4 regions of the Streptomyces sp. SUK 48 genome follow, and region 3 is predicted to be linked to each of the others. Evidence: riboswitches for the same ligand, from Rfam matches in the RefSeq annotation. Region 3 holds a riboswitch; each other region holds the start of a gene.

Region 1 (7,125 bases), 2.1 Mb from region 3:
ACGGCTGCTGGTGGCGGCCGGCCCGGGGCGGGCGTGACGGGGGCCGGGCTGCTGTGACGGGGGGCCGCGGTGGCCGGGCCCGCCGGTGTTCCCGGCGGGCCCGGCGTTCTCACCTGACGTCGTACGGACCCTGCGCCTTGAGGTTGCGGCGGCTGTGCGCGGCATGCCGGGGGCGGGCCACCTTCGAGGAGACCTGGCCGACGATCTCCCAGAAACACACCAGGGCGGTGATCGGCGGAATTCCGAAGATGATCAGGGAAAGCGGGGAATGCGCCGCATGGCAGACGCACAGGGCGACCGCCATCGTGGAGGCGCCCAGCAGAACTCCCCAGGATCTCCTGGCACTTCTGTTCTGTACCGTCGCTCGCAGAATGGACAGCGCCGCCACGAGCCAGGGTCCGTACACCGTCAACGGCCACCACTGGGCGAGGCGCATCGGCAGTACGGAGGAAGCGGTGGCGCGGAGTTGGGCGTAGGAATAGGAGAAGGACCAGCCCAGCATGCACAACGCGCATACCGAGATGGTGGCGATCAGCAGCGTGACGGGCGCACCGCGCTGATTGTCACGCAGCAATCCGGGCTCGGTACGGATGCGCCGACGGTTTTTCCGGTGGCTGGACCTGCCGTGCGGCGGGGCCGGGTCGGGATTCGCGGCGGACGCCCCGGACAGCATCTGGGCCAGCTCTTCGACCGGGTCCCACTGCATCTCGAGCGTGCTGAACTCATAGTCACACAAAACGTCTTCATCGTGAATCCTGTCCATCGGCTGGGTCCTAGAGCCTCACCATCGCCCGCAGGTACTCACTCTCCAGCTGCCGGATTCTCTTCAAGAAATCGTCAAGAAGATCCGAGCAGCCGTCGGTGAACACCTCGCTTTCCTTGTTTTCCAGCCGGAATGTGACCGGCGAGTGGAGATTCAGCGCTGTGCGTCTCTCTGTGCGTGCCACGGTCAGCTAACGAGCCTCTCGGGAGCTGGGGTGTGGGGCATTCGGGTGCTTCTATAGCTCGAAAGCGGGGTTCGGCGGTCCTATGACAGCAACTGGCGAAAATACGAATGCGGTTTTCGCGGGCCGGGGAACGGGCCATGGAACACGGTGACGTCCCGCCGGCCGGCCCGTACGCTGGGCGGGAGTCGGGGAGGAGTACGCGGGTGACGCTGAGCGAGTCGAACGGCACCGGGAGCGGGACGCGGCGGGTGCGGACGCTGTGGCTGGTGGCCGCCGTCGCCTACGCCGTCGATCTGGGGAGCAAGCTCGCGGTGGTCGCGGGCCTGGAGGGCCGGAGTCCCGTGCCGGTGCTCGGGTCCTGGCTGGAGCTGCGGGTGCAGCGCAATCCCGGCGCCGCCTTCGGCATGGGCAGCGCGACGACCATCGTGTTCACCCTGATCGCGCTCGCCGTGGCCGCCGTCATCGTGCGGGTGTCCCGCAAGCTGACCAGCACGCCCTGGGCGATCGCCCTCGGGCTGCTGCTGGGCGGCGCGGTCGGCAATCTGACCGACCGGCTCTTCCGCGCGCCGGGCGGCCTGCGCGGCGCGGTGGTCGACTTCGTCGCGGTGCGCGACTTCAGCGTCATGAACCTCGCCGACTGGGCGATCACCTGCGGCGGTGTACTGATCGTCGTCCTGTCCTTCACCGGGCGGGAACCGGGCGACGCCCGCCGTCCCCGGGAGCAGGCCGGCTGACCCGGAGCCGCACACTGGAGCCGATGAGCACCATGAGCACGATGAGCGCCGAGCGAGCCCTCCCCGAGTCCGCGCCGTACCCGTACGTGCTGCTGTCCGCCGCCGTCTCCCTCGACGGCTGCCTGGACGACACCGGCCCGGAGCGGCTGCTGCTGTCCGGACCGGCCGACTTCGACCGGGTCGACGCGGTACGGGCCTCCGCCGACGCCCTGCTGATCGGCGCCGGCACCCTGCGCGCCGACAACCCCCGCCTCCTGGTCGGCTCCGCCGAGCGGCGCGCGGCGCGGCTCGCGCGGGGCAAACCGGAGTACCCGCTGAAGGTCACCGTCACGGGCAGTGGCGATCTCGACCCCGGGGCCCGCTTCTGGCACACCGGCGGCGACAGACTCGTCTACACGACCGACCGGGGCGCGGCGCGGGCCGCCCGGCTGCTCGGCGGTGCCGCCGAGGTCGTCGCGCTCGGCCCGGAGCTGGACTGGCGGGCCCTGCTCGGGCATCTGCGCACGGAGCGCGGGGTGCGCCGGCTGATGGTGGAGGGCGGCGCGGCCGTGCACACCCAGCTCCTCCAGCAGGGTCTCGCCGACGAGCTGCACCTGGCCCTCGCCCCGCTGATCGTGGGCGACCCGGCCGCCCCGCGGCTGTTCGGGCCCGGCCGCTACCAGGAGGGGCGGCTGCGGCTCGTCGAGTCCCGCCGGATCGAGGACGTGGTCCTGGCGCGCTACGAGCCCACCGCGCCCGGCACCGGCCCGGTGCCCACCGCCGCCGACCGGCACTGGCTGCGCACCGCCTGCGAGCTGGCCGCGCTGTGCCCGCCCTCGGAGACGGCCTTCAGCGTCGGCGCGGTCGTGGTCGCCGCCGACGGCACCGAGCTGGCCCGCGGCCACTCCCGGGAGGGCACGGACCCGGTGGCGCACGCGGAGGAGGCGGCGCTCGCCAGGACCGACCCCGCCGACCCCCGGCTGCCCGGCGCCACCGTCTACAGCAGCCTGGAGCCCTGCGCCCGCCGCGCCTCCCGGCCCGCGCCCTGCGCCGAGCTGATCCTGCGGGCGGGGGTGCGCCGGGTGGTCACCGCCTGGCGCGAGCCGGACACGTTCGTGGTGGCGGCCGATGGCACGGGAGTGCTGACCGGCGCGGGCGCCGACGTCGTCCTCCTGCCCGAGTACGAGGCCCTGGCCCAGGCCCCGAACCGGCATCTGCGGGGCTGATCCGGGGGCCTGTCCCAACCGATGTGCTTTCCGCCCCTGGGATGGCGTACAGTAGAGACATCGCCGCGGGGTGGAGCAGCTCGGTAGCTCGCTGGGCTCATAACCCAGAGGTCGCAGGTTCAAATCCTGTCCCCGCTACTGATATCTCAGGGCCGGAATCCAGTTGACGGATTCCGGCCCTGAGTGTTTTCCGGAGCCCGGATACGGGGGTTACCCGTAGTGACCGTTCGACCGCCCTGCGCATAACGTCTGAGTCACCATCAAAAACCGGATGACTGCTGAACGCCGGTCAACTCGCCCGGTTCGGCGGCCTGCTGGGGGATACGTCCATGGCCTGAAGCGTTAATGATCAAGCCGAACGGCTTGGAAAGTTCCCCCGGGTCTATTAACGTTCGATAACGCAGCGCGGTCGTCCCAGCCGTCACCCGCGACGGCTCCGCGCGCACGCGCCGAATCCCGCAAGGGAACCGGGGAACCACCACCTTGGGGTGAATCACGCGAAAACCGTCACGGACCGCACGCCGGTCCGCGAGCGGTATACGCGCGTAGGAGACCTTCCTGCTCCGAACCCGTCAGCTAACCCGGTAGGCGGAGGAAGGAAAGGAGCACGCCCCCGTGGCGTCCAACCGGCCTGCCCCAGAATCCCCGTTCGTGCCCGCTCAGCGCGAGCCCGAGTCGTTCGGCCCCGGCCCCGGCCTCGACGACGACGGCCCCTGGGAGGAGTGGAACCCGACCGAGGAGACCGTCGCCCCGGTCCGCGGCCGCCACCGCGTCGCCAAGCAGCGCGGCGGCTTCGCCCGCAGCTCCACCGTCCTCGGCGTCGGCGTGATCGCCGCCGTCGGCGCGGGCGGCATCGCCAGCGCCAACACCGGCAAGCCGCCGGTCTCCATCTCGATGCCGGACATGCCGAACGTCTCGGTGCCGCAGCTGTCCACCGTCGAGCACTTCTTCGGCGACGACTCCACGGACGGGCCCAAGGCCGAGACCGCCACCGCGCTCACCGATCTCGGGCACACCACCGAGGGTGTCAGGGACAGCGGCGCCGGCGAGGCCCTGCGCAACCGGATCATGGCCCAGGCCGAGCAGCAGCAGGGCCAGGCCGACAGCAAGGCCACCGCCGCGAGGGTCGCCGCCGCCCAGCAGCAGAGCGACGCCGTGGCCGCCAAGGCGGAGCAGGAGGCCGCCGGCAAGGCCGCCGCCGCCAAGGAGAAGGCGGAGGCCGCCGCCAAGAAGGCGGCCGAGGCCAAGCGGCTGGCCGAGCTGGCCAAGCAGTACACGCTGCCCGTCGTCTCGTACACGATCACCGGCACCTTCGGGCAGCCCGGCGCCATGTGGTCCTCCGGCTACCACACCGGCCTCGACTTCGCGGCCCCCACCGGCACCCTGATCAAGGCCGTGCACGGCGGCACCGTCACCCAGGCCGGCTGGGCCGGCGCCTACGGCTACCGCACCGTCCTCACCCTGGACGACGGCACCGAGCTGTGGTTCTGCCACCAGTCCTCGATCAATGTCTCGGCCGGCCAGAAGGTCACCACCGGCGAGGTCATCGGCCGCGTCGGCGCCACCGGCAATGTCACCGGTCCGCATCTGCACCTGGAGGTCCACCCGAACGGGCAGGCCACCGCCGTCGACCCCGCGCCCTGGCTGCGCGACAAGGGCCTCAACCCCTGACGGAACCCGCGCGCGATCCGCGCGGATCTCCCCACCGGCGGCGGAATGCGATCATCCGCCGCCGGTGTTGATGTGAAGCATGACTTCTCTGCGCACACTGGGCTCCTCCGACCTCGAGGTCTTCCCGCTCTGCCTGGGCGGCAACGTCTTCGGCTGGACCGCCGACGAGCAGACCTCCTTCGCCGTCCTGGACGCGTACACGGCCGCGGGCGGCAACTTCATCGACACCGCCGACTCCTACAGCGCCTGGGTCGAGGGCCACCAGGGCGGCGAGTCCGAGACCGTCATCGGCAAGTGGGTCAAGGCCCGCGGCAACCGCTCCGACGTCGTCATCGCCACCAAGGTCAGCCAGCACCCGCAGTACAAGGGCCTGTCCGCGGCCACCATCCGGGCCGCCGCCGACGCCTCCCTGGCCCGCCTGGGCACCGACCACATCGACCTCTACTACACCCACTTCGACCAGCCCGAGGTGCCGGTCGAGGAGATCATCGGCGCGCTGGACGAACTGGTGAAGGCCGGCAAGGTCCGGCAGATCGCCGCGTCCAACATCAGCGCCGAGCGGCTCAAGGAGTCCCTGGACTTCTCCACCCGCGAGAACCTGGCCCGCTATGTGGCGCTCCAGCCGCACTACAACCTGGTCTCCCGGGACACCTACGAGGGCCCGCTCCAGGACCTCGTCGCCCGCGAGGGCCTGTCCACGGTGCCGTACTTCGCGCTCGCCTCGGGCTTCCTGACCGGCAAGTACCGGCCCGGCGCGACGGTGGACAGCCCTCGTGCCGGCGGGGCCGCGAAGTACGCGGAGACCGAGCGCGGCCAGAAGGTCCTCGCCGCCCTCGACGAGATCGCCGCCGCGCACGACGCCCCGCACGCCACCGTCGCCCTCGCCTGGCTGGCCGCCCAGCCGACCGTCACGGCCCCCATCGCCTCGGCCCGCACCCTGGAGCAGCTCCCGCCGCTGGTGGCCGTCGGCGACCTGAAGCTGACGGACGACGAACTGAAGAAGCTGACGGACGCGTCGGCGTAAGGCTCACATCCGGTACGGGTTGTACGACGGGTACGGCGCCGACGGGTAGCCGTACCCGGGCCCCGGGCCCTGCGCGTACCCGTGTCCCGGGCCCTGCGGATACCCGTACCCGGGGCCGGGCCCGTGCTCCGGACCCCGTACATACGCGTGCCCGTACGGCGCGGGTGACCACCCCATCGGGACGGGGGCCGGGGCCGCCCTGCGGGCCGCGTACTCCAGGGCGGGGCGGGCGGCCTCCCGGCGCTGCCACAGCTCTTGGAGCAGCTCCCGTTCCCGGGCGGCGAAGTCCGCGCCGGCCCGGCCGCGGCGGCCCCGCGCGCGCAGCTGCGCAAGAGCGGTGGCGTACGTCTCGTACTGCCCGACCGTCCGCGCCACGGGCCGTCCCGCGTGGTGGCGGGCGTAGTCACGGGCCATCCGGCGGGCCCGCATCGAGCTCAGCGCGAACGGCTCGGCCGGGCCCAGCCAGCCGGCCAGCACATACGTCGGCAGCTCCTCGCGCACCGTGCGCAGCTCCCGCTGCCGGGTCCAGATCCCGAGCCAGGTCAGCAGCCCGAACACGGGCAGCATGAAGGCGCCGTAGACGGCGAGGAAGCCGTACTGGCCGAAGCTGGCGGAGCCGTTCCACAGGGCGTGCATGCACATCGCGAGGAGCAGCCCGCCGAGCGGGATCAGCAGCCGCCGGGCGCGCCCGCGGGACCCGTACACCGCGGCGAGGCCGAAGCCGATGCCGGTGCAGGTGGTGAACAGGGGGTGCGCGAACGGGGACATCACGACGCGCACGAAGAAGGTGGCGGCGGTGACGGAGACGATGCCGTGGCCGCCGGTGACCTGGTCGGTGCCGAAGGCCGTGCCGAGATAGAGGATGTTCTCGGTGAACGCGAACCCGGTGGCGGTGATCCCGGCTATCACCATCCCGTCCACGATCCCGGTGAACTCGCGTCTGCGGAAGAGGAAGACGAGCAGGACGGCCGCGGCCTTGGCGGACTCCTCGACGATCGGGGCTATCACGGTGGCGCCGAGGGTGTTGGCGCTCGCCGGGTCCGCGGTGGAGGTGGCTATCCACTTGGTCGCGAAGCTGTTGGCGACGATGGCTATGAGCGCCGCCGCGAACGCGCCCCAGCAGAACGCGAACACCAGGTTCCGCCAGGCGAAGGGCGCCACCCGGTCCAGCCAGCGGAACGCGGTGATCAGCCACGGCACCGGCAGCACCGCGAGGCCGAGCCCCACCAGGAAGCCCTCGGTGCCGGTCTCCTTGCGCACCAGCGCCAGGATGACCAGCGCGGACATCGCCAGCAGGGTGATCAGCGCGCCGTACCGCACCCAGCGCAGCTGCCACCAGTGCGGGTGGCGCAGCGCCTCGGCACCGGGGTTCGGGGGGTACGTCGGGTACACGGAACGGGTGGCCACGGCATCGACCCTAACGGTGTCGGGACGAGGGGCTGAGCGGTTTACCTGCGGCTTTCGGCCGCGGCGTCTACCTGCGGCGGAACAGAAGATCGTGCACGACATGTCCCTTGTCCAGCCCCTGGCCCTCGAAACGGGTC
Region 2 (7,125 bases), 1.3 Mb from region 3:
GCGCCACGAAAGAGTCCTCCAGGGAGGCCCGGCGGAGGGTGAACCCCCGGACCCGCACGCCCGCCGCGACCAGGGCCGCGTTCACCTCGGCGAGGTCGCGGTCGGGCGGCTCGCCGGTGACCTGCTCGCCGTCGGCGGTGACCTCGGCGGCGCCCTGTTCCTTCAGCACCCGGGCCGCGTCCACGGGGTCCGGGGTGGTCACCACGAGACGGTCCCGCGCCCCCGCCGCGAGGTCGGCCGTGGCGCCCTGGGCGAGGAGTTGGCCGCGGGCCATCACGGCCACATGGGTGCACACCTGCTCGATCTCGTCGAGGAGGTGGGAGGAGAGGAAGACGGTGGTGCCGTCGGCGGCGAGTTCCCTGACCAGGGCGCGGATCTCGCGCATGCCCTGCGGGTCCAGGCCGTTGGTCGGCTCGTCCAGGACCAGCAGCCGGCGCGGCCGCAGCAGCGCGGCGGCCAGGCCCAGGCGCTGCTTCATGCCGAGCGAGTACGCCTTCGCCCGCTTGCCCGCGGCCGCCGCGAGGCCCACCCGTTCCAGGGCGGCGGCGGTCCGGGCGCCCCGGGTGCGCGGGTCGGCGGTCGGGTCGGCGGCGTCGAGGCGCAGCAGGTTGTCCCGGCCGGAGAGATGGCCGTACAGGGCGGGGCCCTCGATGAGCGCGCCGACCTGCGGCAGGACCGTCCGGGCGGCCCGCGGCATGGGCAGGCCCAGGACGCGGGCCGTGCCGGAGGTCGGCTCGATCAGGCCCATCAGCATGCGGATGGTGGTGGTCTTGCCGGAGCCGTTCGGGCCGAGGAAGCCGAAGACGCTGCCCGCCGGGACGGTCAGGTCGAGACCGTCCACGGCGAGTTGGCCGCCCCGGTAGCGCTTGGTGAGGCCGCGGGTGGCGATCACGCCGTCCGCCGCCCCGGGCCGTACCGGGTCCATCGGCTTCCCCCCTCGACTTCCGTCGGCTCCCGCCCGCTCCCCCGTCGACGCCGCTCCCCCGTCGACGCCCCTCGGCCGTCGGGTCTCCGCGGCCGTCGGCTCCCTCGGCGCGGTGCGGCCTACTTGCCCGCGTCGGCCGCCTTCACCAGCGCGTCCTTGGTGACCGCGCCCGCGTAGACCTTGCCGTCGTCCGTCATCAGGACGTTGACCAGGCGGGTGGTGAAGACCGTGCCCTTGCCGAATTTCCCGGAGACCTTGTCGCCCAGCGAGCCGAGGAAGCCGCCGAGGTCGCCGCCCTTGGCACCGGTGGGCAGGCCGCCCTTGGCGCCGGTGTCGACGGTGGCGATGGAGGTCCAGCCCTTGCCGATCACCTTGGGGGCGCCCTTGGCGCCTTCGAGGCCCTTGGCGCCGTCCGTGCCCTCCAGGCCCTTGCCGAGGCCGGGCCTGCCGGCCTCCGTGCCCGCGCCGTCCTGCCGCTCGGTGACCTTCGCGCCCTTCGGCGGGGTGAAGGCGAACGTGGCGGCGGCCGGCCGGGCGAAGGAGACCTGGGTGAAGCCCGCGTCGAGCACGGCGGCGCCGCCGCTCCTCGGGGTCAGGGTGAACTTCAGCGGCATGCCGGTCTTCGCGTCCACGGCGATGCTGATCGCGCCGACCGTGGTGCCGGACTGGCGGGGCTTGATCAGCAGCTTGTAGGCGTCGCGCCCGGCGACCTGGGCGGTGCCGTCGACGGTCACCGAGGTGGTGTCGTCCACCGCTTTCAGCGCCTGCTGGGCGAAGTCCTTGGGCGTGGCCGGGGGCTCGGCCCGGTCCTTGCCGGCGGCGGACGCGGTGCCGTGGGAGACCTGGTCGCTCTTGCTGTCGTAGCCCCAGACGTCCTTGCCGTTGTGGATGACGCTGTACTCGGCGCCCTGCTCCAGGAGCGAGAGCTTCTGCCGGTCCGGGCCGTCGGCCGCGACCCGCAGGGTGTGGGTGCCGGAGGCCAGTTCGGTCAGCCGGGAGCTCGGGTCGGCGGCGGAGCCGGAACCCGCGCCGGAGCCCTGGCCCATGCCGGAGGCGAGGCTGTTCTCCAGGCCGCCGAGGTCCGGCAGCCCCAGGTCGGTGCTGATCTTCACGGTGCCGGACAGCTGCTGCACGTCCGACTGGGCGATCTTGTTGATGAGCTGCTGCGCGGTGACCTTGGGCAGGTCCGGGTCGCCGGAGTCGGCGAGCGCCGGGACCAGCCCGATGGTGGCCGCGGCCACCCCGACCACCGCGACCGGGACGGCGTACCGCGCGGCCTTGCGGCGGCCCGAGCGCGTCTCCTCGTCCCGCTCGGCGCGCACTGCGTCGTCGGATTCGTACGGTGCCATGTGTGCCTTACCTCCGTCGTCGGCGGCGGCTGCCCTCACGCTGGTCCACCCGAGCCGCCATTCTCACCCGAATCGGTGAGGAGTGGTGATGTCCGTGGTGTCCATACGACCAAATCCGCGGTGCGGAAGCGTCAGCCCTCGGAGCCAACTCGGCGTACGACTGCGGTATGACACGTAGGGGGCACCCCTAGGGGGCTCGAACTCGTCCCTGGGCTCGAACTCGTCCTGGGGCTCGAACTCGTCCCCAGGGCAGCATGCGGCCGGAACCCGGGGTACGGCCACCTGGTGGACGCCGAACGGGTGGTCGTCCCAGGCCGGGACGGGCCGGTCATCCGGCCCGGTGCACCACCGCGTCGCACAGCTCCGTCAGCGCCACCTTGGCGTCGCACTCCCGCAGCGGGGCGAGCGCGGCGCGCGCCTCCTCCGCGTACCGCACGGTGTCCCGGCGGGCCTGCTCCAGGGCCGGGTGGGCGCGCAGCGCGGCCAGCGCCTCGGCGTGCCGGGCGTCGTCGCTGAGGTCGGAGTCCAGCAGCTCGCACAGGGCGAGGTCCTCGGGCAGGCCGAGCCGGGCGGCCCGCTCGCGCAGCCGCAGCACGGGCAGCGTCGGGATGCCCTCGCGCAGATCGGTGCCGGGGGTCTTGCCGGACTCCTGGGAGTCGGAGGCGATGTCCAGGTAGTCGTCGGCGAGCTGGAAGGCCACGCCGAGCCGCTCGCCGTACTGGGTGAGCACGTCCACGACCGTCTCGTCGGCGCCGGACATCATCGCGCCGAACCGGCAGGACACCGCGACCAGCGAGCCGGTCTTGCCGCCGAGGACGTCCAGGTAGTGCTCGACCGGGTCGCGGCCGTCGGTCGGTCCGGCGGTCTCCAGGATCTGGCCGGTGACCAGGCGTTCGAACGCGAGGGCCTGGACCCGGACCGCCTCGGGGCCGAGGTCGGCGAGGATCTGGGAGGCGCGGGCGAAGAGGAAGTCGCCGGTGAGGACCGCGACGGAGTTGCCCCAGCGGGTGTTGGCGCTGTCCACGCCCCGGCGTACGGCGGCCTCGTCCATGACGTCGTCGTGGTAGAGCGTGGCCAGATGGGTCAGCTCCACGACCACGGCCGAGGGCACCACACCGGGCGCGTAGGGGTCGCCGAACTGCGCCGCGAGCATCACGAGCAGCGGCCGGAAGCGCTTCCCGCCGGCCCGTACGAGGTGCTGGGCGGCCCCCGTGATGAACGGGACCTCGCTCTTGGTGGCCTCTAGCAGGCCCTCCTCGACAGCCGCCAATCCGGCCTGGACATCGGCTTCGAGAGCCTGGTCCCGCACGCTCAGCCCGAACGGCCCGACGACGGTCACGAGGGGTCTCCTGTCTGCTGGTGTCTGCTGGCGATTACGCGGTTTGTCGATAGGTCGCTGCCATCACTCAAGTCAGCGTATCCGGTCCGGTTTCGATCACCGATAGCGCCCACCCTGCGCCCACCCGTCCAGCCCGGGCGGTATCGGGTCATGACCGGCATACCCCCGCTCGGATGATGACAACGGACATTTATCGACTTAACAGGTAATCGGGAACTTCATCACGATCCCGGAGATGAAAGGAGTACCGACCCGACTCCGCCGGGGGGACGAATCCCCCATGCCCGATTTTCCACAGTTTGCCATTTCGTGAAGTGGGTCACCTGACCGCCTTCCCGCCGGTAACCCTTCGACACCCCTTCCCGCCGTGCGGCGTAAGCGAGTTGAGTATTGGCATTCGCAAAGGATCAAGTACCCCATAGGCTGATGATCAAGGCCAAATGCCGCGATATAACAATTCAGAGCTTGTTCCCGGCATGTGCTCTCGCATACGTTCCCGACCCATCGGGCGGACGCCTCATCCTGCCGCCGCCCGTACACCCATCGACGAACTCATTCGTACGGCAGGAGCGGGGGACCCAGGTAAGTCGCCGGACCGGACGACTCACGGGGTGCGGCGCGTGACACAGCGCGCCGCACCGCGTGTTCGCACGGAACGGCTTGGGGTAAAGCCGCGCCTCTCACGGGGCGCGACCGGGCACCTCCCCGCCCGAACCCGACAGCTCACCTCGCAGGCGTAGGAGAGGAACGTCCCCATGTCTGCTGCCGTTCAGCCGCGCCGCACCCGCGCCAACCGTCTCGTCCGCCTGATCGCCGTCGCCGGCACCGGCGCGGCCGTGCTCGCCATGCCGCTCGTGGGCGCGGCGACCGCGTCCGCCACCACCGGCACGACCTCGGCCGCCACCACGCCCGCCGGGTACCCGAACAACCTCGACGGCTGGATCCGCGAGTCCCTCGCGATCATGGCCGAGAAGCACATCCCGGGCACCTACAACGGCATCCACCGCAACATCATCCGTGAGTCCTCGGGCAACCCGAACGCCATCAACCTGTGGGACTCCAACGCGGCCAAGGGCATACCGTCCAAGGGTCTGCTCCAGGTGATCGACCCGACCTTCAACGCGTACCACGTGGCCGGAACGTCGTTCAACATCTACGACCCGGTCGCGAACATCACCGCCGCCTGCAACTACGCGGCCGCGCGGTACGGCTCGATCGACAACGTCAACGGCGCCTACTGACCGGCGCCGGGCCGTCGCGGCGGCCCGTGGCACCACCGCTGTTCCCGGTCATCCGGCCGGGAACAGCCGTTCGAGGACGACGGCGATGCCGTCGTCCTCGTTCGCGGTCGTGACCTCGTCGGCGACCGCCTTCAGCTCGGGGTGGGCGTTCGCCATCGCGACGCCGTGCGCCGCCCAGCGGAACATCGGGATGTCGTTGGGCATGTCACCGAAGGCGAGGGCGCGTTCCGCCGGGACCCCGAGCCGCTCGGCGGCCAGCGCGAGCCCGGTCGCCTTGGTCACCCCGCAGGGCTGGAGCTCCACGGTGCCGGGTCCCGACATGGTGACCGTGGCCAGCGAGTCCACCACCGAGCGGGCGACCGCCGCCAACTCGTCGTCGGACAGGGTGGCGTGGCGCAGCAGCACCTTGCTGATCGGTGCCCGCCACAGGTCGTCGCGCCGGGCCACGCCGACCGCGGGCAGGGTCGGGTGGGGCATCCGGTATCCGGGTTCGGTCAGGGTGAGCCCGTCCGTGCCGTCCTGGTCGACGGCCGCGAACACCGGGCCCACCTCGGCCTCGATCTTGCCGAGCGCGGTCTCGGCGAGCTCCCGGTCCAGCCGGACCGACCACAGCATGCGGCCGGACCCGGCGTCGTAGACCTGTGCGCCCTGCCCGCACACCGCGAGCCCGGTACTGCCGAGGGCGGTCAGGAGGGGGCGGACTCTGGGGGCCGGGCGGCCGGTGACCACCAGATGCCGGGCCCCGGCCCGCTCCGCCCGCGCGAGCGCGGCCAGCGAACGCTCGGAGACGGTGTCGTCGCCGCGCAGCAGCGTCCCGTCCAGGTCGGTGGCGATCAGTGCGTACGCGGGGGAGGCAACCATGATCCGAGAATACGGACCCGCCCCCTCCGCAGCCCCTCGCGTCCTCCCCCGACTCCCGTGTCATCGCCCGGACTTGCGCGGGGGCCGGCTTCAAGTGGGCTTGGGCGGCGTCCTGATGGGGCGGGGGACGACGGGGAGGAAGGGTGGCAGAGGGGGTACGGCGGCTCCCTGCCCGGCGCTCACCCGCGCACCCTCGGTCCGGCGCCCCCGCCCCCGGCCCCCGCGCCCCCGCGCCCCCCGGCCCCCGCGCTCACCCGTGCGCCCCCGCCAGATGCCCCGCCAGCCGCGGCGAGGCGAATTCCGTGCCGCACACGAAGCGCATCACCGGGCCGTAGGAGGAGGCGGCCGGCAGGCCCGTGAAGTAGAGGCCGGGGACCGAGGAGACGTAGCCGGCGCCGAGGCGCGGGGCGCCGCGGCTGGTGGCGAGGTGGGTGCGCAGGCTGGGGCCGAGGAAGTCCATCGCGGCGATGTCCACGCGGTACCCGGTCGCGGCGATCACATGGTCGGCGGTGAGGGCCTCCGTGCGGCCGCCGTGGGTGCGCACGGTCAGCACCGGGCCGCCGTCCCGCGCCGCCGCGCCCAGCACCCGCTCGACCTCCGTCACCTGTACGGCGCCCTCGAACCGCTCCCGCAGCCACCAGGCGCCGAGCGGGCCGAGCACCCGGCGCACCAGGAAGTGCCGGGTGGGCTCGGGCAGGAAGCGGTAGGGGTGCGGGCAGTAGCTGAACGCCCACAGCGACCAGGCCCGCCCGAACGGCGACTCGGGCCGCAGCCTCGGCTGCTCCCAGGGCGGCGCCCCGAACGCGACCCGGCCGCGCCCCCGCGCCACCACCCGCACCCGGGCCCCGGCCTCCGCCGCGAGCGCGGCCGTCTCCAGCGCGGACTGCCCGGCGCCGACCACGATCAGCTCCTTGCCGGCGAAACGCGTGAGGTCGTGGTGCTGGGAGCTGTGCGAGACGGGCCCGTCGGGCGCGGGCCCGGCCCCGGCCGCCTGCCGCAGCCCGGCCGGCAGATGCGCCAGACCGGACAGCCCGGTGGCCACCACGACCGCCCGCGCGGTGAACGACTCCCCCGAGTCCAGCGTGAGGGCGAAGCCCCGGCCCGCGTCCCGCCCGGCCGGCTCGACGCAGACCACCCGCACCCGTTCCAGCTCCGGCACGAGCCGCCGCTGGAACCACTCGCCGTACCCGGTGAACGTCTCCACCGGGATCACGTCCGCGTCGCCGGCCGGCCGGCGGATGCCCACCGCGTCGCAGTAGTCGGCGAGGGTGTGGCCGGGCTGCGGGCAGTCGAGGCTGGAGGCGGCGGGGGTCGATTTCAGCAGCATGCCCTCGGGCATATGGGCGCGCCAGCTGACCATGGGGTCGCCGAAGACCCGTACGGGCAGGCCGCGCGCCCGCAGATGGGCGG
Region 3 (7,125 bases):
GCTGCTCGCGCGCGTACTGCACGGCGAGTGCGCGGTCCGTGGGTTCGAGGTCCAGCTCCAGGCGTACGACGCCGTCCTCGAAGCTGCGCTTCTGGGTGTACCCGGCGTCCGTGAACACCTTGATCATCTTGTTGTTGGCGGGCAGCACCTCGGCGGCGAAGCGGCGGATGCCCCGCTCCCGGGCGACGGCCGCGATGTGCTCCAGCAGGGCGGAGGCGACGCCCCGGCCCTGGTGGGCGTCCTGGACCAGGAAGGCGACCTCGGCCTCGTCGGCGGGACCGGACGCGGGCGCGCCGCCGGCCCCGATGCGGTCGTAGCGCACCGTCGCGATGAACTCGCCGCCCACGGTGGCCGCGAGGCCCACCCGGTCCACGAAGTCGTGGTGGGTGAAGCGGTGGACGTCCTTGGCGGACAGCCGGGGGTAAGGGGCGAAGAAACGGTAGTACTTGGACTCGTCCGAGACCTGCTCGTAGAAGTGGACCAGGCGGTCGGCGTCGTCGACGGTGATGGGCCGGATGCGGGCGGTCCCCCCGTCCCGCAGCACCACGTCCGCCTCCCAGTGCGCGGGGTACTCGTACCGGCTCTGCGGTTCCGCCGAGGTTCGCATGGGGCCCAGCGTACGGCTCGCGTACGACAACGGCGCGGGGCACTCTGTGGAGCACGACGGAGGGGGTGCGCAGCCCCTCTTCTGGCACGCGTCACGATATGGAACACTGGTCTAGACAACCCTGAACAGTGAAGGGCAGCAACACATGGCTGAGCGCCGCGTCAACGTCGGCTGGGCCGAGGGTCTTCACGCCCGCCCCGCCTCCCTCTTCGTCCGGGCCGCCACGGCCGCAGGCATCCCGGTGACGATCTGCAAGGCCGGTGGCACCCCGGTCAACGCGGCCTCCATGCTGGGCGTTCTGGGCCTGGGCGCCCAGGGCGGCGAGGAGATCGTGCTCGCCTCCGACGCCGAGGGCGCGGACGCCGCCCTGGACCGGCTGGCGAAGCTGGTCGCCGAGGGCCTGGAAGAACTGCCCGAGACGGTCTGAGCGGGACCCGGGACCGTCCGGGCGGACCCGGAACGGTCCGTGCGGGATTTCGAGAAGCCGTGCCATCCCCAGCGGGTGGCACGGCTTCCGTGTTTTCGGAGCGCCACCGCATTGGCCATGGGCGGCATTCGTCATGGTCCACTCATGGGAATTCAGGACACCCGGAAATACCCGGCTCCCGAATATCCCACCCACTTTGTATACGGCACCCGTGTTAATTCCCCGCGCCGGACATGTTTACGGCATGTTGCGAAGTCCGCGTCCGCGCCGCGGTGCCGGGGACCCGCAGCCGGTACGCCGCCGTCGCCCGCTCGGTGTGCAGCGCGGTCACCGCGCGGGCGCGCTCGCCGTCGCCGCGGGCCACCGCGTCCACGATCGCGCCGTGCTCCGCCCAGGTGCCGACCATGTCGGGGGGCGTGTCCACCGTGTACATCCAGGCGATCTTGTGGCGCAGCTGGAGGAGTGTCGAGGTCAGCGAGGGGCTGCCGCAGGACTGGGCCAGCGTCTCGTGGAACCAGCCGTCCAGGGCGCGCAGATCCTCGCCGCCGCCCCGCCTGGCGCGTTCCTGGCCCAGCCGGACCAGGCCGCGCAGCACCTTCAGATGGGCCTCGGTACGGCGCCGGGCGGCCCGCGCGGCGCCGAGCGGCTCCAGGAGCAGGCGCATCTCCAGCAGGTCGGCGGCCTCCTGCTCGGTCGGCTCGGCCACGCAGGCCCCCGCGTGCCGGCGGGTCACCACGAAGCCCTCCGCCTCCAGGGTGCGCAGGGCCTCGCGCACGGGGACCCGGGAGACGCCGTAGCGGCGGGCGAGCACCTCCTCGGTGAGGCGGCCACCGCGTTCGAGGGAGCCGGCGACGATGTCGTCCCGGATCGCCGTGCACACCGATTGCGCCGGAATACGCATGACCGACCTCCGCCTTAATACCCGCGACACGACACCGACGACGGACGCGTGTTTTCCGTGACTCTATTCCACCGGGCCGGAATTTCCGATGGCGGGCCCCGAATCATGGATATTTTTTGGACAGGCTCCGGCGAGAAGCGCCGGGGAATGGCGAAAACCCCGGCCGGGTGGGCCGGGGTTTTCGATGCCGTGCGGGTGGGCCGGACGTTCGCGCCGTGGCCGCGAGGGTCGGACGTTCACACCGCGGCCGCGGAGGTCAGACGTTCACACCGTGGCCGCAGGGGTCAGACGTTCACGCCGTGGCCGCGGAGGTAGGCGAGGGGGTCGACGTCGGAGCCGTAGTCGGGGCTGGTGCGCGCCTCGAAGTGCAGATGCGGGCCGGTGACGTTGCCGGTCGCGCCGGACAGGCCGATCTGCTCGCCTGCGGCGACCTGCTGGCCCACCGTGACACCGATGGACGACAGATGGCCGTACTGGGTGTACATGCCGTCGGCCATGCGGAGCACGATCTGGTTGCCGTACGCGCCGCCCCAGCCGGTGGAGACGACGGTGCCGGCGCCGACCGCGTGCACGGAGGTGCCGGTCATGGCGTGGAAGTCGATGCCGGTGTGGGAGCCGGACGACCACAGAGAGCTGCTGGCCTGGTAGCCGGTCGACACGTAGGAGTGCGCGATCGGGGCCACGAAGGCGTTCAGCCGCTTGCGCTCGGCCTCGCGGGCGGCGCGGGCCTTGGCCGCGCGGGCCTCCTTCGCGCGCACCGCGGCGGCCTTCTCGGCCGCCTCGTGCTCGGCGATCCGCTGCTGGGCGACGGCCTGGGCGTCGATGTGCGCGGCGAGGTCGTCGCTCGCGCTGAGCACCGGGGTGAGACCGGTCTGCTCGACGGTGTGCTCGGCGGCGAGCGCCGGGGACGCGGCGAGGGTGCCGATGACACCGGTGGTCGTCAGGGCCGCGATACCGGCCGCCTGGGCGGTGGTGCGCTTGACCCGGCCGGGCTTGCGGTGCTTCCCGGTGGCGCATATGAACGCCATGTGCGTGGCTGTTCCTTTCCTTCCCTCTCGCCTACCGGGTTAGCTGACGGGTTCGGAGCAGGAAGGTCTCCTACGGGCCCCGCGCTCGCGCACGGACGCCCGATTCACCCCAGGGACGTGTGGGTCCCCGGCTCCCCTGGCTCGCGCCTCGGGGACTCGGCGATGGCTGTCCGGTGCCGCGGCTGCGGCGCACTGCCCGACGGACAACCCGGACGACGCTAAGCGGACCGGCTCCCAATCCCCAAACAGAACGCGGCTTTTGTAGCGCATCCCACAGGGCAGACGGGCAACCTCCGTCCCAATAGGGACATCTCGGGAGGAGAGTGGAACAAAGGGGGCCCTGACGACCCGTAGGCCGTCAGGGCCCCCGTAAGCGGGCAGCGGGCGCCCGCGGTTACTCGGCGGCCACCACGGTGACCTCGCCGATGCCCAGCGCCTCGACCGGCGCCTTGATCTCCGACGCGTCACCCACGAGGACCGCCACCAGGCGGTCCACCGGGAAGGCGTTGACGACCGCCGCGGTGGCCTCCACGGTGCCCGTCGCGGCCAACTGCCGGTAGAGCGTCGCCTGGAAGTCGTCGGACAGGTGCTGCTCCACCTGGTCGGCGAGCGTGGCCGCGACGGCCGCCGCGGTCTCGTACTTCAGCGGCGCGACCCCGACGAGGTTCTGCACGGCCACGTCCCGCTCGGCGTCGGTCAGGCCCTCCGCCGCGAGGGTGCGCAGCACCTTCCACAGATCGTCCAGCGCGGGGCCGGTGTTGGGGGTGTCCACGGAGCCGCTGATGGCCAGCATGGAGGCGCCGTTGCCGTCGGGTCCGGAGCGGAGCACCTGGCCGAACGAGCGCACACCGTAGGTGTAGCCCTTCTCCTCGCGCAGGACGCGGTCCAGGCGGGAGGTGAGGGTGCCGCCGAGGCAGTAGGTGCCGAGCACCTGGGCGGGCCACACCCGGTCGTGCCGGTCCGAGCCGACCCGGCCGATGAGCAGCTGCGTCTGGACGGCACCGGGCCGGTCCACGATGACGACACGCCCGGTGTCGTCGGCCGTCACCGCGGGCACCGGGCGCGGCTCGCCCGGGGTGCCGGTCCAGGCGCCCAGGGTCTCGCCGAGCAGCGCGTCCAGGTCGATGCCGGTGAGGTCACCGACCACGACCGCGGTGGCGGTGGCGGGGCGTACATGGCGGTCGTAGAACGCGCGGACGGCGGCCGCGTCGATCTTCTCGACGGTCTCCTCGGTGCCCTGGCGCGGCCGGGACATGCGGGCGGTCGCCGGGAACAGCTCCTTGGAGAGCTCCTTGGCGGCGCGCCGGGCGGGGCTGGCCAGTTCGTGCGGGATCTCGTCCAGGCGGTTGCGGACCAGCCGCTCGATCTCGCTCTCGGCGAAGGCGGGGGCGCGCAGCGCGTCGGCGGCCAGGCCGAGGCCCTTGGCCAGCCGCGAGGCGGGGACCTCCAGGCTGATCCGGACGCCGGGGTGGTCGGCGTGGGCGTCCAGGGTGGCACCCGCGCGCTCCAGCTCGGCGGCGAACTCCTCGGCGGAGTGCTTGTCGGTGCCCTCGGAGAAGGCGCGCGCCATGAGGGTGGCGACGCCGTCCAGGCCGGCCGGCTCGGCGTCCAGCGGGGCGTCCAGGAGCACCTCGACGGCCACGACCTGCTGGCCGGGACGGTGGCAGCGCAGCACGGTCAGGCCGTTGTCGAGCGCGCCGCGCTCGGGGCCGGGAAGGCCCACGGCTTCGCCTCGCCGGCCTGCGGCTGCGGGTGGAAGTCCATGGTGGCGAGCTGCTCGGTCACTTGGCCGTCTCCTCGTTCTCGTTTCCGGCCTCTACGGTGGCCTGCGACTCGGGGTCCTCGGGCACCTCGGCGTCCTCGACGGCCTGCGGGGACTTCGGCTCGTAGACCAGGACGGCGCGGTTGTCGGGGCGCAGCCGGGCCGCGGCGACCTCCCGGACCTCCTCGGGGGTGACCTCCAGGATGCGCTGCACGGCGTTCAGGGCGAGCTGCGGGTCGCCGAACAGGACGGCGTAGCGGCACAGTTCGTCGGCGCGGCCCGCGACGGTGCCGAGCCGGTCCAGCCACTCGCGCTCCAACTGGGCCTGGGCGCGCTCCATCTCCTCCGCGGTGGGGCCCTCCTCGGCGAACCGGGCGAGCTCCTCGTCGATGGCGGTCTCGATGACCGGCACCTCGACGTCGCCGGAGGTCTTCACGTCCAGCCAGCCCATGGAGGGCGCGCCGGCCAGGCGCAGCAGGCCGAAGCCGGCCGCGACGGCCGTACGGTCGCGCCGCACCAGCCGGTTGTACAGCCGGGAGGACTCGCCGCCGCCGAGGACGGTCAGGGCGAGGTCGGCCGCGTCGCACTCGCGGGTGCCGTCCTGGGGCAGCCGGTAGGCGGCCATCAGGGCGCGCGCCGGGACCTCCTCCACGATGACCTCGCGCAGCTGCTCCCCGATGACCTGCGGCAGGGAGCCGTCCCGGGGCGCGGGCTTGCCGTCGTGGCCCGGGATGGAGCCGAAGTACTTCTCGATCCAGGCGAGGGTCTGCTCGGGGTCGATGTCGCCGACCACGGAGAGCACCGCGTTGTTCGGCGCGTAGTAGGTGCGGAAGAAGTGACGGGCGTCCTCCAGGGTGGCCGCGTCCAGGTCCGTCATGGAGCCGATCGGCGTGTGGTGGTAGGGGTGGCCCTCGGGGTACGACAGGGCGGTCAGCTTCTCGAAGGCGGTGCCGTAGGGGACGTTGTCGTACCGCTGGCGGCGCTCGTTCTTGACGACGTCGCGCTGGTTCTCCATGGACTCGTCGTCCAGGGCGGTCAGCAGCGAGCCCATGCGGTCGGCCTCCAGCCAGAGCGCGAGCTCCAGCTGGTGGGCGGGCATGGTCTCGAAGTAGTTGGTGCGCTCGAAGCTGGTGGTGCCGTTGAGCGAGCCGCCGGCGCCCTGCACCAGCTCGAAGTGGCCGTTGCCCTTGACCTGCCCGGAGCCCTGGAACATCAGGTGCTCGAAGAGGTGGGCCAGACCGGTGCGTCCCTTGACCTCGTGGCGGGAGCCGACGTCGTACCAGAGGCAGACCGCCGCCACCGGGGTCAGGTGGTCCTCGGAGAGCACCACGCGCAGACCGTTGGCCAAGCGGTGCTCGGTCGCTGTCAGGCCCCCGGAGCCTGCCTCGGCTGTGGTCGTGTGACCCATGGGCATGTACGTCCCTTCGCGAGCGGAGGCGGTTGTGAAAACCGCGTTTTTCCTGCCGTTCCTGCCACTGTATGCAAAGCGTGCGAGCCCTCGGAGAAGTTCCCGCGGCACGTACGCCGACAGCGGATCGCGTAGCCTGCCTCGCACCCGGATCCCGGTGATCGTCCGGGGCGCCGGTCCGTGTTGTCGGTGCCCCGGTCCACAATGGTCCGCGACAGATCCGTCAGACGCTTCAGCACGAGCGAGCCGAAGGGTGCGCGCCCCGAAGGCGAGCGATCAGATCAGGAGGAGCCGGCAGCGATGGCCCGCCGCAGCACGAAGACCCCGCCGCCCGACGATTCGTACGAGGAGAAGATCCTCGACATCGACGTCGTGGACGAGATGCGTGGCTCCTACCTCGAGTACGCGTACTCGGTCATCTACTCGCGCGCCCTGCCGGACGCCCGTGACGGCCTCAAGCCGGTGCACCGCCGGATCGTCTACCAGATGAACGAGATGGGCGTGCGCCCCGAACGCGGCTATGTGAAGTGCGCGCGTGTCGTGGGCGAGGTCATGGGCAAGCTGCACCCGCACGGCGACGCGTCGATCTACGACGCCCTGGTGCGCATGGCGCAGCCCTTCTCCATGCGGCTGCCGCTGGTCGACGGCCACGGCAACTTCGGCTCGCTGGGCAATGACGACCCGCCGGCCGCCATGCGGTACACCGAGTGCCGGATGGCCGAGGCCACCAGCCTGATGACCGAGTCCATCGACGAGGACACGGTCGACTTCGCGCCGAACTACGACGGCCAGGAGCAGGAGCCGGTGGCCCTGCCGGCCGCCTTCCCGAACCTGCTGGTCAACGGCTCCTCGGGCATCGCGGTCGGCATGGCGACCAATATGCCGCCGCACAATCTGCGCGAAGTCGTGGCCGCGGCCCGCCATCTGGTAAGGAACCCGAACGCGGACCTGGACGCGCTGATGAAGCACGTCCCCGGCCCGGACCTGCCCAC
Region 4 (7,125 bases), 2.6 Mb from region 3:
GACCGCATCCGCGTCGAATGCCCCTGGTCCTCCCGGCAGACCCACGAGGGCCTGGCCAAGTACGGCATCGAGGAGTCGTACGAACTGGTCGAGGCGATCGAGGCCGGCGACCGCGAGGAGCTGCGCGAGGAGCTGGGCGACGTCCTGCTCCAGGTCGTCTTCCACTCCCGGATCGCCGAGGAGCACCCGGAGACACCGTTCTCCATCGACGACGTGGCGGGCGGCATCGTCGCCAAGCTCGTCCACCGCCACCCCCATGTCTTCGGCGACGCGGTGGCGGAGACCCCCGAGGACGTCAAGGCGCACTGGCTGCGCACCAAGGCCGAGGAGAAGCGCCGCACCTCGGTCACCGAGGGCATCCCGCTCGGCCAGCCCGGCCTCGCCCTCGCCGCCAAACTCGCCTCCCGCGCCCGCGTCGCCGGCCTCGACGTCCCCCTCCCCGAGGGCGACGACATCGGCTACACCCTCCTCGCCCTCGCCGCCCGCACCGAAGCCGCCGGCACCGACCCCGAGACCGCCCTGCGCGCCGCGGCCCGGACGTACCGGGACGCGATACGGAAGGCGGAGGGGTTGCCGGATACCGTCGGGGAGTGACCGACCAGCTTCCCCCCGATGACACCGTTCCCGCCGCTCCCGAGCTGTTCACCTGGGAGTTCGCCGCCGACCCCTACCCGGCGTACGCGTGGCTGCGTGAGCACGCGCCCGTGCGGCGGACCCGGTTGCCCAGCGGAGTGGAGGCATGGCTGGTCACGCGGTACGCGGACGCCCGCCAGGCGCTCGCCGACCAGCGGCTCAGCAAGAACCCGGCGCATCACGACGAGCCCGAGCACGCCAGGGGCAAGACCGGCATCCCGGGCGAGCGCAAGGCCGAGCTGATGACGCACCTGCTGAACATCGACCCGCCGGACCACACCCGGCTGCGGCGGCTGGTCAGCAAGGCGTTCACCCCTCGCCGGGTCGCCGAGTTCGCGGACCGGGTGCAGGAGCTGACCGACGACCTCATCGACCGGTTCGCCGAGCGCGGCTCGGCCGACCTCATCCACGAGTTCGCCTTCCCGCTCCCCATCTACGCCATCTGCGACCTGCTCGGCGTCCCGCGCGAGGACCAGGACGACTTCCGGGACTGGGCGGGCATGATGATCCGGCACGGGGGAGGGCCCCGGGGCGGTGTCGCCCGGTCGGTGAAGAAGATGCGCGGCTACCTCGCCGAGCTGATCCACAAGAAGCGCGAGGCGCTGCCCGCCGAGCCCGCGCCCGGCGAGGACCTGATCTCCGGCCTCATCCGCGCCTCCGACCACGGCGAGCACCTCACCGAGAACGAGGCCGCGGCGATGGCCTTCATCCTTCTGTTCGCCGGCTTCGAGACCACCGTCAACCTGATCGGCAACGGCACCTACGCCCTGCTCACCCACCCCGAACAGCGCCACCGCCTCCAGGAAGCCCTCGCCCGCGGCGACGAGGAGCTGCTCGCGACCGGGGTGGAGGAGCTGCTGCGCTACGACGGCCCGGTGGAGCTGGCCACCTGGCGCTTCGCCACCGAGCCGCTCACCGTCGGCGGCCAGGACATCGCGCCCGGCGATCCGGTGCTCGTCGTCCTGGCCGCCGCCGACCGGGACCCGGAGCGGTTCGAGGACCCGGACACCCTGGACCTCGGCCGGCGGGACAACCAGCACCTCGGGTACGGACACGGCATCCACTACTGCCTGGGCGCCCCGCTCGCCCGCCTGGAGGGGCAGACCGCGCTGGCCACCCTGCTGACCCGGCTGCCCGACCTGCGGCTCGCCGCCGAACCGGACGAACTGCGCTGGCGCGGCGGGCTCATCATGCGGGGCCTGCGCACCCTGCCGGTGGAGTTCACCCCGCCCGCTCGGTAGCCCGGCCCGCGAACCGGTAGCCCCGCCCGCTCGGTAGCCCGGCCCGCGAACCGGTAGCCCCGCCCGCTCAGTAGTCCAGGCCCGCGGACCAGTCGCCCCGGCCGCCCGGGGTCAGGTCGAGCAGATGCCAGACGGGGTTGAGGAGGTCGATGCCGCGCTGGTCGATGTCCTCGGCCATCCGCGGGTGCGCCGAGTAGAAGTGCCGGACCGTGCCGTCCGCGTCCCGGGTGAAGACCGAGACGGTCGAGTCCTGGACGCCGTCCTCGTCCTCGCTGCCCAGGTCGTACTTGAAGGTGCTGTCCCCGGCGCCGAGCAGCCGCAGCCGGGACCAGCCGCGGGCGCGGGCGTGCCCGCGCAGGGCGGGCAGGCCGGCGGCGGCCACCACCGCCAGGTCGGCGTTGCGCGCGACCTGGTGGGCGACGCCGTCGAAGCCGTCGATCCACAGGGTGCACATCGGGCAGGGGTCGGACTGCCGTTTGCCGTACATGAAGTGGTAGACGAGCAGGGGCCGCTCCGGGCCGCCGGTGAACAGTTCGCTCAGGCGAACCTCACGCACGGGCGCGTCGCCCGCGTCGAGGTCGGCGGGGCCCTCCAGGAACACGTAGTCGTCGACCTCGGCCCCCGGTGGCAGCGACCGGCGCAGGGCCGCGACCCGTTCGCGCTCGCGCATCAGCTCGATCTCGGCGCGGCGCAGCTCCTCGCGGGCGGCGAGGTACTCCGCGGACTCACCGTGCAACCGGGTGTGCCGCATCTTGTGTCCTCCTGGGTGAACAGCCCCCCGGAATCGGGTCGGTTCCATGGTTCCGTGAGCCCCGCGCCCCGGGGGCGAGGCGCCGCCGTGCCCGACGGGTGAAACGGGACGTGACGGAGCGGAGGGGCGGACGTTCAGTTCTGTGATCTTCGCGTTATCCGCGCGGCATGAACTTGTGACAAGTGATCGTGTGCCGCTACCTTCACCCCTCAGCGCGGCGACCGGCACCACCCGCCGCGCCGGTCCCCGCCGTCGCACGAAAGGCTTCCGCATGATTTCCGGGAACGGTCGTCACCGCCGCCCCCGTCAGGCTCCGGCCCTCCTCGTCGCGGCCGGTGTGACCGGCTCCGCCATCGCCATCCCGCTGCTCGGCGCCGCAAGCGCCCACGCGGCCGACGGCACCACCTGGGACAAGGTCGCCAACTGCGAGAGCGGCGGCGCCTGGAGCGCCGACCCCGGCAACGGGTACTACGGCGGCCTCCAGATATCCCAGGACGACTGGGTCGCCCACGGCGGCACGCAGTACGCCTCCTCCGCCGACCAGGCCAGCCGCTCGCAGCAGATCGCCGTGGCCGAGAAGATCCTCAAGGACAAGGGCACCTCGCCCTGGGCCACCTGCGCCCTGCTGTCCGGACTGACCTCGAACTCCGGTTCCGTGAGCGTCGACCCGGGCGTCGGCGGCGGCGGCAGCGGCGGCAGCGGCCAGGACGGCGGCACGACCGACCCGTCCGGCCTGCCCGACTCCTCCACCCCGGCCGGCACCCAGAGCGGCGACCAGAACGGCAATGGCGACGGCACCGCAACCGGCACGGGCTCCGGCAAGGACTCCGGCTCCGGGAAGGGCTCCACCGACCCGTCCGGCTCCGCCGGCCCCTCCACCTCGCCGAGCCACGGCTCCGGCAAGCAGAGCGGCAAGCACGCGAGCCCGAAGCCGGGCAAGCACACCGGCACCTCCGGCACCGGCACCTCCGGCACCGGCACGCCCACCCCGGACCCGTCCGACCCGGCCTCGTCCGATCCCTCCGTGCCGGGCACGCCGTCCACGCCCGCCGACGGCTCCGCGACGCCCGCGCCGTCCACCGGCACCCCGGACAACCCCCGGCAGACCGTCGGCTCTTGGAACCTAGTCGACACCGGGGCCCTCACCGGCGGACGCCACCGCGGCGGCGACGCGGACGAAAGCACGGCAAACGGGCAGAACGACTCCGCCTCCGGCCGGCACGCCTCCCGCGAGCCGGGCAGCTACACCGTCCGCGAGGGCGACTCGCTGAGCGCCATCGCCGACTCCCTTGACGTGCACGGCGGATGGCACACGCTCTACTCCGTGAACAAGAAGGTCGTGGGCGCCGACCCGAATCACATCACCGCCGGTCAGACCCTGAAAGTCAGTGACGAAACGGGCGCGGACCAGGGCTAGTTGACGCCCCACTTGATCGGTAAATGTCCGATTTGGTGAAAGTGTGGGATGAGTCTCAGAAGCCTTGATCGTCTTTGAAATTCCGCGGATCACGTGGCTACGGTCGAGGCCGCTCGTCACCACGAGCCCCGGCGGCCGCAACGCCGAATCCTGCCAGCGGCTGCCCGGGAACAGTCGTCGCGTCATGCGCCGCAGGCAGGAGCGGGGGACCCAAGGTAAGTGCCGGGCCCGGCAGTTGATGCCGGACCGGCTTGGGGTGAAGCCACGCCTCCACGGGGAGGGGTGGCCGGGCAACTCAACCGGCCCGAACCCGACAGCTCACCTCGCAGGCGTCGGTGAGGGGATCGTTCCATGCTGTTTTCCGGCAAGGGCAAGCACCGTCGTCCGTCCAAGGCCGTCCGCGTCGTCACGCTCGCCGGTGTCACCGGTGCCGCTGTCGCCGCCCCGCTGATGGCCACCGGCACCGCCTCCGCCGCCACCGACTCCCAGTGGGACGCGGTCGCGCAGTGCGAGTCCGGCGGCAACTGGTCCATCAACACCGGCAACGGTTACTACGGCGGTATCCAGTTCTCCGCCTCGACCTGGGCCGCGTACGGCGGCACCGCCTACGCGTCGAGCGCCGACCAGGCCACCAAGTCGCAGCAGATCGCCATCGGCGAGAAGGTTCTCGCCGCGCAGGGCAAGGGTGCCTGGCCGGTCTGCGGCAAGGGTCTGAGCAGCACCCCGAACGGCGGCTCCGCCGGGGCGAGCACCCCGTCGGACAGCACCGCCACCCGCTCCACGGACGAGCAGGCCGCCACGCGCTCCACGCAGCGCACCACCCCGGCGCCGTCCAAGTCCACGAGCACCTCCTCCGGCTCGTCCGCGAGCAAGACCGTCACCACCCCGACCGGCAAGAAGGTCAAGAAGGGTGACGGCGAGTACAAGGTGGTCAAGGGCGACACCCTCAGCTCCATCGCGACCGCGCACCACGTGGCCGGCGGCTGGAAGAAGCTGTTCGACCTGAACAAGGACATCGTGGACAACGCCGACCTGATCTACCCGGGCCAGCAGCTCCACCTGAAGTAGTCCGACCCAAGGGGGTACGGCCTCCGGTGCCGTACCCCAAGGGTCCGCCCGTCCCCGAGGGTCCGCCCGTCCCCGAGGGTCCGCCCGTCCCCGAGGGTCCGCCCGTCCCGAGGGTCCGCCCGTCCCCGAGGGTCCGCCCGTCCCCGAGGGTCCGCCCGTCCCCGAGGGTCCGCCCGTCCCCAAGGGTCCGCCCGTCCCCAAGGGTCCGCCCGTCCCCAAGAGGCCGCCCCGCCCCCAAGGGCCCACCCCCCAAGGGCCCACCCGTCCCCACGGGTGCGGGAGCCTCCCCCGAGGCGCCCGCGGACCCCTCCGCGACGAGCCCCGAGAACCCGGCCCCCGGCGACCGGCCCCCAACGGCCCAGGGGCCCGCATCCCCCCACGGTTCTCCCGGGGCACCCGCCCCCAAGCACCCCACCCCGGCGCGCTTTCCCCCGTTCGCGCCGGGGTGGGGTCTTGTGTTTTCCCGGACTTCAGCGGGGTCTCATCCGCCAACCCCTTTGTTCCGGTGCTGAACAATGGGTACCGTCTGCATGTCCCCGTCGCCCACCAGACGGTCGGTCGGTGGCCGGCGACCCCGGGACGGTTAGGCTCTAGTCGCAAGGCGCAGCCGCACGGCCGCCGCCCCGCACTTCCAGCGTCACATCCAAGAAGGAGATGCTCGTGCCGTCCATCGACGTCGTCGTAGCCCGGGAAATCCTGGACTCCCGAGGCAACCCCACGGTCGAGGTCGAGGTCGGCCTCGACGACGGCAGCACCGGTCGTGCCGCCGTCCCGTCCGGCGCCTCCACCGGCGCCTTCGAGGCCATCGAGCTTCGCGACGGTGACCCCAACCGCTACCTGGGCAAGGGTGTCGAGAAGGCCGTCCTCGCCGTCATCGAGCAGATCGGCCCGGAGCTGGTCGGCTACGACGCCACCGAGCAGCGCCTGATCGACCAGGCCATGTTCGACCTGGACGCCACCGACAACAAGGGCTCGCTGGGCGCCAACGCCATCCTCGGCGTCTCCCTGGCCGTCGCGCACGCCGCCTCCGAGGCGTCGGACCTGCCGCTCTTCCGCTACCTGGGCGGCCCCAACGCGCACCTGCTGCCGGTGCCGATGATGAACATCCTGAACGGCGGCTCGCACGCCGACTCGAACGTGGACATCCAGGAGTTCATGATCGCCCCGATCGGCGCGGAGTCCTTCTCCGAGGCGCTGCGCTGGGGTGCCGAGGTCTACCACACCCTCAAGAAGGTCCTGAAGAACAAGGGCCTGGCCACCGGTCTCGGCGACGAGGGCGGCTTCGCCCCGAACCTCGGCTCCAACCGCGAGGCCCTGGACCTGATCCTCGAGGCCATCAAGGAAGCCGGCTACACGCCCGGCGAGCAGATCGCCCTCGCCCTCGACGTCGCCGCCTCCGAGTTCTACAAGGACGGCACGTACCTCTTCGAGGGCAAGGAGCGCTCCGCCGCCGAGATGACGGAGTACTACGAGGAGCTGGTGGCGGCCTACCCGCTGGTCTCCCTCGAGGACCCGCTGTTCGAGGACGACTGGAGCGGCTGGAAGGTCCTCACCGACCGCCTCGGCGACAAGGTCCAGATCGTCGGCGACGACCTCTTCGTCACCAACCCCGAGCGCCTGGCCCGCGGCATCGAGGAGGGCTCCGCCAACGCCCTGCTCGTCAAGGTCAACCAGATCGGCTCGCTGACCGAGACCCTGGACGCCGTCGAGCTGGCCCAGCGCAACGGCTTCAAGTGCATGATGTCCCACCGCTCCGGCGAGACCGAGGACGTCACCATCGCCGACCTGGCCGTCGCCACCAACTGCGGCCAGATCAAGACCGGCGCCCCGGCCCGCTCCGAGCGCGTCGCCAAGTACAACCAGCTGCTGCGCATCGAGGAGATCCTCGACGACGCCGCGGTGTACGCCGGCCGCAGCGCCTTCCCGCGGTTCCGCTCCGCGAACCAGTAGCCACGGCAGGGGCTAAGTCGCTGGTCCACCCCGGACCACCTCTTGGCCAGTCGTACGTACGTCCC

The links. A riboswitch is a leader RNA that binds a small molecule or an ion and turns the genes downstream of it on or off. The one in region 3 is predicted to bind cyclic di-AMP.
Positions count from the first base shown of each region.
Region 1: another riboswitch for cyclic di-AMP. It lies ahead of GHR20_RS19310 (M23 family metallopeptidase); the one in region 3 lies ahead of GHR20_RS09570 (M23 family metallopeptidase).
Region 2: another riboswitch for cyclic di-AMP. It lies ahead of GHR20_RS15485 (transglycosylase SLT domain-containing protein); the one in region 3 lies ahead of GHR20_RS09570 (M23 family metallopeptidase).
Region 4: another riboswitch for cyclic di-AMP. It lies ahead of GHR20_RS21505 (transglycosylase family protein); the one in region 3 lies ahead of GHR20_RS09570 (M23 family metallopeptidase).

Region 1 covers NZ_CP045740.1:4,437,990-4,445,114, forward strand. The annotation lists gene GHR20_RS19285 (NADPH-dependent FMN reductase) at 1-37, shown strand, start outside; gene GHR20_RS19290 (DUF2637 domain-containing protein) at 110-763, opposite strand; gene lspA (signal peptidase II) at 1,151-1,681, shown strand; gene GHR20_RS19300 (dihydrofolate reductase family protein) at 1,714-2,886, shown strand; tRNA gene GHR20_RS19305 (tRNA-Met) at 2,951-3,024, shown strand; cyclic di-AMP (ydaO/yuaA leader) riboswitch at 3,324-3,494, shown strand; gene GHR20_RS19310 (M23 family metallopeptidase) at 3,502-4,557, shown strand; gene GHR20_RS19315 (aldo/keto reductase) at 4,637-5,581, shown strand; gene GHR20_RS19320 (PrsW family glutamic-type intramembrane protease) at 5,585-6,988, opposite strand; gene trmB (tRNA (guanosine(46)-N7)-methyltransferase TrmB) at 7,056-7,125, opposite strand, start outside.
Region 2 covers NZ_CP045740.1:3,610,742-3,617,866, forward strand. The annotation lists gene GHR20_RS15470 (ABC transporter ATP-binding protein) at 1-925, opposite strand, end outside; gene GHR20_RS15475 (sigma-E factor regulatory protein RseB domain-containing protein) at 1,045-2,274, opposite strand; gene GHR20_RS15480 (polyprenyl synthetase family protein) at 2,603-3,613, opposite strand; cyclic di-AMP (ydaO/yuaA leader) riboswitch at 4,148-4,365, shown strand; gene GHR20_RS15485 (transglycosylase SLT domain-containing protein) at 4,369-4,854, shown strand; gene GHR20_RS15490 (HAD family hydrolase) at 4,903-5,715, opposite strand; gene GHR20_RS15495 (FAD-dependent oxidoreductase) at 5,966-7,125, opposite strand, start outside.
Region 3 covers NZ_CP045740.1:2,291,969-2,299,093, forward strand. The annotation lists partial or broken gene GHR20_RS09555 (GNAT family N-acetyltransferase) at 1-607, opposite strand, end outside; gene GHR20_RS09560 (HPr family phosphocarrier protein) at 753-1,034, shown strand; gene GHR20_RS09565 (GntR family transcriptional regulator) at 1,249-1,935, opposite strand; gene GHR20_RS09570 (M23 family metallopeptidase) at 2,220-2,963, opposite strand; cyclic di-AMP (ydaO/yuaA leader) riboswitch at 2,977-3,135, opposite strand; partial or broken gene GHR20_RS09575 (pitrilysin family protein) at 3,358-4,727, opposite strand; gene GHR20_RS09580 (pitrilysin family protein) at 4,745-6,139, opposite strand; gene GHR20_RS09585 (DNA topoisomerase IV subunit A) at 6,434-7,125, shown strand, end outside.
Region 4 covers NZ_CP045740.1:4,907,089-4,914,213, forward strand. The annotation lists gene GHR20_RS21485 (nucleoside triphosphate pyrophosphohydrolase) at 1-594, shown strand, start outside; gene GHR20_RS21490 (cytochrome P450) at 591-1,874, shown strand; gene GHR20_RS21495 (DUF899 family protein) at 1,942-2,625, opposite strand; gene GHR20_RS21500 (transglycosylase family protein) at 2,897-4,042, shown strand; cyclic di-AMP (ydaO/yuaA leader) riboswitch at 4,220-4,389, shown strand; gene GHR20_RS21505 (transglycosylase family protein) at 4,394-5,110, shown strand; gene eno (phosphopyruvate hydratase) at 5,771-7,060, shown strand.